2 linked regions of the Aminivibrio sp. genome follow. The protein of the gene in region 1 interacts with the protein of each later gene in a pairwise test. Links are inferred from orthologs where the notes say so. Each region holds a gene or a part of one and is shown in the gene's direction. Other genes may lie near its edges.

The links.
Region 2: the proteins of hemL (region 1) and JMJ95_RS02025 interact in binary tests that used the Escherichia coli proteins (3 or more experiments, as listed by UniProt). The link is inferred for Aminivibrio sp. from one-to-one orthologs.

What each region holds. Positions count from the first base shown.
Region 1 is NZ_JAESIH010000072.1:5,051-8,398, forward strand. Bases 39-3,028 are described here. They hold hemL (glutamate-1-semialdehyde 2,1-aminomutase), read left to right. Parts: upstream 39-889; coding sequence 890-2,167; downstream 2,168-3,028. Other genes in these bases: JMJ95_RS12350 (hypothetical protein), read left to right, coding at 39-648; hemB (porphobilinogen synthase), read right to left, coding at 2,154-3,028. Outside these bases: more of JMJ95_RS12350, read left to right, coding at 1-38; more of hemB, read right to left, coding at 3,029-3,137; cobA (uroporphyrinogen-III C-methyltransferase), read right to left, coding at 3,134-3,348. UniProt on the Escherichia coli protein: Aminomutase that catalyzes the transfer of the amine group on carbon 2 of glutamate 1-semialdehyde to the adjacent carbon 1 to form 5-aminolevulinate.
Region 2 is NZ_JAESIH010000025.1:24,983-28,079, reverse strand. Bases 70-2,808 are described here. They hold JMJ95_RS02025 (FadR/GntR family transcriptional regulator), read left to right. Parts: upstream 70-956; coding sequence 957-1,661; downstream 1,662-2,808. Other genes in these bases: JMJ95_RS02020 (phosphomannomutase/phosphoglucomutase), read right to left, coding at 1,686-2,808; JMJ95_RS02030 (nucleoside kinase), read right to left, coding at 70-848. In the rest of the region: more of JMJ95_RS02030, read right to left, coding at 1-69; more of JMJ95_RS02020, read right to left, coding at 2,809-3,068. UniProt on the Escherichia coli protein: Transcriptional activator of the glcDEFGB operon which is associated with glycolate utilization, and encodes malate synthase G and the genes needed for glycolate oxidase activity. Also negatively regulates the transcription of its own gene.

The sequences.
Region 1 (3,348 bases):
GGCACTCTGCTCCAGTCCTTTCCCGGCTACCTGAAGCGGTGGCTCGTCTCCTTTCCCGTGGCGGCGGCTCTCGCGGGCACGGCGGGGGCTATCTACTCCTTGGCCGTGCTGGCCCGAAGCTTCTGCCGCTTCCTGTTCTTCCTGTTCCTTCTCCGGGGGAGGGGGAGCGCAGGGGACGAAATAACCGCCGGCAGCGGTGAGGAAGGACGGAAGGGAAGGGATTTCTCCTTCCTCGGGACCCTGGTGAGGACCCTGCCGCCCGCCTGGGCCTTCTACGCCCTGGCCTACTTGGTCACCCCCGCCCTCCAGGAATGTATCGAGGCCAGGGGAGCCTCTTTCCCGCTGCTTTCGGCGGCGGGGTGGACCGTGGCGGCGGCGTCCTTCGCCCATGTCAACGCGGCCCTCGGGGTGGCGGGGGGCGCCCTGGCGTCGGGGAGCCTTACCACCGCCCAGGCGGTGCTGGCCCTGCTGACGGGGAACATGCTCGCTGTGCTCTCCCGGGTGCTGCGGCAGGACATCGCCTTCTGGATCGGCATCTTTCCGGGGCGGATGGTCCGGTCCCTGTTCGTGTGGAACCTCGCCACACTGGTGGCGGCCATGGCGGCGACGGTCTGCCTGGCGGCAATCCCCGTACTGTGGGGATGGTAAAAGGCGGGACTATATTCCTAAATCCGCACCTCAGCGGGGAGCGTCATTGGGGAACGCTTGGGCGGGGGGGTGCAGATTGTCGTTCGTGACAACTGCACCCCCGCCCCGGGGGGATTTCTCCGCAAAGCGCGCGGAGCGAGATTTCTTCGTCCCCGGCGGGGAGAATTCACCTTGTGCCCGGCGGCACTCCCCCTGCCGTAGAATGCTCATGCTGTGGGCAGAGAAAGAGAGGTTGATTGTTATGGCGACGAGTGCGGAGTGGTTTGCCCGGGCGAAGGAATCCCTCGCCGGGGGAGTGAACAGCCCTGTCCGCTGCTGGCGGGGCGTGGGGGGAGATCCCCTGTTCTTTTTCCGGGGGGAGGGCCCCTACCTCTACAGCGTGGAGGGGAAACGCTATACCGACTACGTGGGGAGCTGGGGCCCCCTCATCCTCGGCCACGGCCACCCCGAAGTGGTGGAGGCCGTCTGCCGCGCGGCGTCATACTCCACGTCCTTCGGGGCGTGCTGTCCCGCCGAGGTGGAGCTTGCCGAGGAAGTGAAGGGGGTTTTCCCCTCCATGGAGCTGCTCCGGTTCGTCTCGTCGGGGACGGAGGCGGTGATGACGGCCCTTCGGGTTGCCCGGGGGTTTACGGGGCGGGATCTTGTGGTGAAGTTCGAAGGGTGCTACCACGGCCACTCGGACAGCATGCTGGTGAACGCCGGGAGCGGCGCCCTGACTCTGGGACATCCCGACAGCGGCGGAGTGCCTGCTTCCGTGGCGTCCGCCACGGTGGTTGTGCCCTACAACGACGAGGAGAAGGTCGCCGAGGCCTTCCGTCTCTTCGGCGGCCGTATCGCCGCCGTGATCGTGGAACCCTGGGCGGGGAACATGGGCCTGGTGCCCCCTAGCGAAGGCTTTCTGCCCTTCCTGCGGGAGATCACGGAAAAGAACGGCGCCCTGCTGGTATTCGACGAGGTGATCACCGGCTTCCGGGTCCCCGAAGGGGGCGCCCAGCAGAGAGCCGGTATCGTCCCCGACCTCACCTGCCTGGGAAAGATCATCGGCGGGGGGCTTCCCGTTGGGGCCGCGGGCGGGCGCCGGGAGGTCATGGAGGTGCTTGCACCCCTCGGGCCGGTGTACCAGGCGGGAACCCTCTCGGGGAACCCCCTGGCCATGGCGTCGGGACTGGCCACCCTCGGGGTGCTGAAGCGGGAAGGCGTCTACGACCGTCTGGAAGAGACGGCCGTCCTGCTTGCCGACGGACTGAAGGACGCCGCCTCCCGTGCCGGGATCCCCCTGTCGGTCTCCCGGTTCGGCTCGGTGCTGGGGCTGTTCTTCGCTTCCCGGCTCCCCCGGAACCTCGGGGAGGTGAAGGGGACGGACGGGGCGAAATACCCCTCTTTCTTCCACGGCATGGAGGAAAGGGGGCAGTACTTCGCGCCGTCGCCCTTCGAGGCAGCCTTCGTCTCCCTGGCCCACGGCCGGGAGGTGGCGGAGGAGACTCTCGCCGCCGCCGGGGAGGTCTTTACCTCCCTGTGACCATGCGGGCCACTTCCACGGCGGCGTAGGTGATCAAAATGTCCGCTCCCGCCCTGCGGAGGGCGAGGTGGGCCTCCAGGAGACCCCTGGGACCGTCCAGGGAACCGGCGTTGGCCGCATGGCGGAGCATCATGTACTCGCCGCTCACCAGGTAGCAGGCCAGGGGCAGCAGGGTGGACTCCCGGAGCCGGGAGAGAATGTCAAGATAGAGGAGGGAGGGTTTCACCATGAGGATGTCGGCCCCTTCCTCCTCGTCGAGAAGGGACTCCCTGAGGGCCTCTTTCCAGTTGGTGGAGGCCATCTGGTAGGACCGCCGGTCCCCGAAGGAGGGGGCGCTGCCCGCTGCGTCCCGGAAGGGACCGTAGAAGGCGGACGAGAACTTGGAGCTGTAGCTCATCACCGGCAGGGAGGAGAATCCCCCGTTGTCCAGGGCCCTCCTGATGGCGGCCACCTGACCGTCCATCATGGCGGAAGGGGCCACCATGTCCGCCCCTGCCCGGGCGTGGCTGAGGGCGATGCGGCCGAGCTCGAGGACCGTGGGGTCGTTGTCCGCGGTGCCGTCCTCCTTCAGAAGGCCGCAGTGGCCGTGGTCGGTGTACTCGCACATGCAGACGTCGGTGACGAGAAGGATTTCCCTGCCGTAGCGCTCCTTCAGCCGTCTGAGTCCCTGCTGCACCGGCTGGTCTTCCGCCCAGGCGGACGTCCCCCGGGGGTCTTTCCGGGAGGGGAGCCCGAAGAGCAGGAAGGACCGGATTCCCGCCTCCAGGGCGGTGTCCACCGCCTCGTGCAGGCGGTCAGGGGAGATGTGGTCCGCCCCGTGCAGGGAGGGAACGGGTTTTCGCACCCCCGTGCCGGGAACCGTGAAGAGGGGAAGGATCATCTGTCTCGGCTCGAGGGAGACCTCCCGCACCAATTCCGCCAGGACGGGGTGCTCCCGCAGGCGGCGCATTCGGTTTATCATTCCGTTCATTCTTTTTCCTCCGTCGATTTTCGATTTTTCAGCTCCGCCAGCAGGGCGGCGAGGGATTCCATGGTCGGCTCGGCCATCACGAGGGGCTTCCGTCCCAGGAGGAGTTCCGCAGCCGCGGCGCAGGGCCTTCCCCACCCCACCGGAACCGTACCCTCCGGCAGGGACAGGCCCGCCGTTTTCCAGGCCCGAACCAGGGCGGTGCTGCCGAAGA
Region 2 (3,097 bases), on another replicon or contig:
ACCTTGGACCTGGAGGAAATTTCTTCCGCAATCTTCCCGAGGTTTCGGGCATGGAAAGCCTCGGAAATAAGAATGACTTCGAGAGCCCTGCCCTCTGCGACTTTCTTGTGGAGACTGTCCATGGTTCGCAGGTCGAGAACTTCAAGCCACCGCGCATAGTCGAGGAACACCGAGGAAAGGTTCTTCGATGCTCTGAAAGGAGGAAGGGTGGATGGGTAGTTGATCGTCGGGAACTGGAGCACCATTCCCGGATCGAGGGGCTTGAGGTCGAAAAGCTTCAAGTATCCCGTGGACGGTGCCAGGGGAGCGTAGTAATAGCCGTACATGTCGGCGCAGCGGTACAGTTCAACCGGATCGACCCCTGCCCATTTGAAGAGCCTCGCCACTTCGCAGCTTCCCTGCCGTTCGAAAATCTTCCGTGCCTTGTCGAGGGAGACGACTTTCCTGACGAAGGGAAGGTCCTTGGATACCAGGTCCGCCATCATTATTTTGACGGACTGGAGATCCTCCCCTGAAAGATCGCCTTCCGGGTCTTCCCAGTAATACCCTTCACTGATGGAATGCCTGAGGACAATGTTTCGGCCCAGGGCTTTCCGGCAGGCAAGGACAAGGAGAAAGCTGAGGGAACGCCGGTAGACTTCCATTCCTTCAAAGGACGAGGTGTCGATGAACTCGACTTCCGCCGAGTCTTCGATGACCCAGTCGAGGGATCTGAGATAATTATTTACTCTCCAGGCTACGACAGCGTCTCCGCCTTCTGGGCGGCTTTCGGAGAGAACTGCCTTTCCTGTAACGGGAACGTCGCTCGAAAAAACGGGCCCGTTTTTCACATGGACGGTAAACGCCATGAAGACTCCTCCTCTCAGGTGGGAAAAAGGATGTTGCCTTGATGTATAAAGTAGACTATGCTGTATCTTATCATATTCCTATCAGCCTAACACTGTGAGGAGAAGCCCATGGAGAACGGAAGAGGAAAAACAAAGATTTACGATCAGGTCGTTAAAACGGTAAAGAGAATGATCGCCGAGGGAGCCCTGCCCCAGGGGTCGGCTCTTCCTCCTGAGCGGCAGCTCATCGAGGAACTGAACGTCAGTCGGAGCTCCCTCAGGGAGGGTTTCCGAATCCTTGAAATGATGGGCTTTATCGAAAGCATCCCCGGGAAGGGGCGTTTCGTGCGCAGGTCCCGGGGCGAGGGGGGCGGCATGGGAAAGGTGCCTCTCCAGGACGAAGCGATCCTGGAACTGGTTGAGGCCAGGCTCGTTCTTGAACCCGCCATCGCTGTGGAGGCAGCCAAGCACGCTTCGCCTTCGGACCTGACGAGAATCAGACGGATCCTGACAAAGACCGGGAAAGACGTGGAATCCCTGGAACACCGCGCCCAGTGCGACTACGATTTTCACCTTGTTCTTGCCGAGTCCACCCACAACTTCATCTTCGTCAATATCGTGAAGATGACGTTCAACCTCATCATGGCCACCCACGAACGAATCTACGCGCTCCTCGACGATAAGGAAATTTTCCTGAGAGAACACGAAGACGTGTACGACGCCATCGTCGTAAGGGACCTGGACAGGGTAACCAGGCTCATGACCGCTCATGTTCAGAGGGTATACCGCACCCTGCAGAACGGAATTGCCCTCGAGGGGATACGGGAGATCTGACGACCTCCCTTTCGCTGTATTTTTTCAGAAGGTCCACTCGAAATCGGGCAGTCCTTCGGCGAGGAGCCTCATTTTTACGTCGGCCCCGATTTCTTCAAGGGCTTTCTCGGTTTTTCCCTCACACCGGGTAACGATCACGGGCTGGGTGTTCGAGGCCCTGATCAGCCCCCACCCCTCGGGGTACAGTATCCGGACCCCGTCCACGGTGATGGCTTCATGATCCTTCAGCGCCTTGTCACGAATTGCGTTCACCACGGCGAATTTTTTTTCGTCCGGACAGTCGATCCTGATTTCGGCCGTGCTCAGGTAAACCGGCACATGGGAGATCATGGCAGAAAGGCTTCCCGTGCCGTGAGAGAGTATCCGAAGGAGTCTTCCCGCAGCATAGAAAGAGTCGTCGAAACCGTAATACTCGTCCGCGAAAAAGAAATGGCCGGAAAGCTCACCGGCGAAAACGGCACCAATCTCCTTCATCTTCGCCTTGATGAGGGAGTGCCCCGATTTCCAGAAAAGCGGTTTTCCACCGAGCCTGAGAATTTCATCCACAAGGGACTGGGAGCACTTTACCTCCACAATGGCTTCCGCTCCCGGGTACTTCGGAAGTATCTCCTTCCAGAATAGAGTCATGAGGATATCTCCCCAAATTATCTCTCCCCGTTCGTCCACCACGCCCAGCCTGTCGGCATCGCCGTCGAAGGCGATGCCGAGATCGGCCTTTTCCCTGACGACGGCCTCCATGAGAGAAACGAGGTTTTCCCGTTTCTGCGGGTCGGGGTGATGGTTGGGAAATGTCCCGTCAGGCTTTTCAAAAAGCAGGACCGCAGTGACCCCCAGGGACTCCAGAAATGAGCGGGCATGAAGGCCGGCGGTTCCGTTCCCGCAGTCTGCCACAACCTTGAGCTTTCTGGGACCGAGGGTGATTTTTGACTGCAGCATCTCGAGGTATAAGCCGGAAATATCTGCTGTTTCCACCCTGCCTTCAGCAGAACCTTTCTGGAGATCGTCCTCGAGGATCATGCGGAGAATCTCCCGAATTTCGTCGCCGTAAAGGGTCGACGTTCCCCAGGCAAGCTTGAGGCCGTTCATGTCCTTCGGATTGTGGCTCCCGGTGATCATGACTCCTCCGCCGAGAGAGAGCCCCGGTATGCTCCAGTACAGCATGGGCGTGGTAACCGTTCCGAGCCTGACCACGTCGAGCCCGGCCCAGGTCAGGCCCCTCACCGCAGCCTGCTCTATTCTTGCCGTGGAGAGCCTGACGTCTCCTCCGACAGCGACCTTGTCCACGCCGCGGCGGCGGAGCCAGGTACCGAAGGCCTTTCCTACGGCTTCCACCACCGGATCGGGAAGGTCGGAATCGGCAACACCCCGAATGTCGTATTCGCGAAAAATGACAGGTGAGATTTGCATAAACGATCCTCCTTTGTGTATACTTTTGT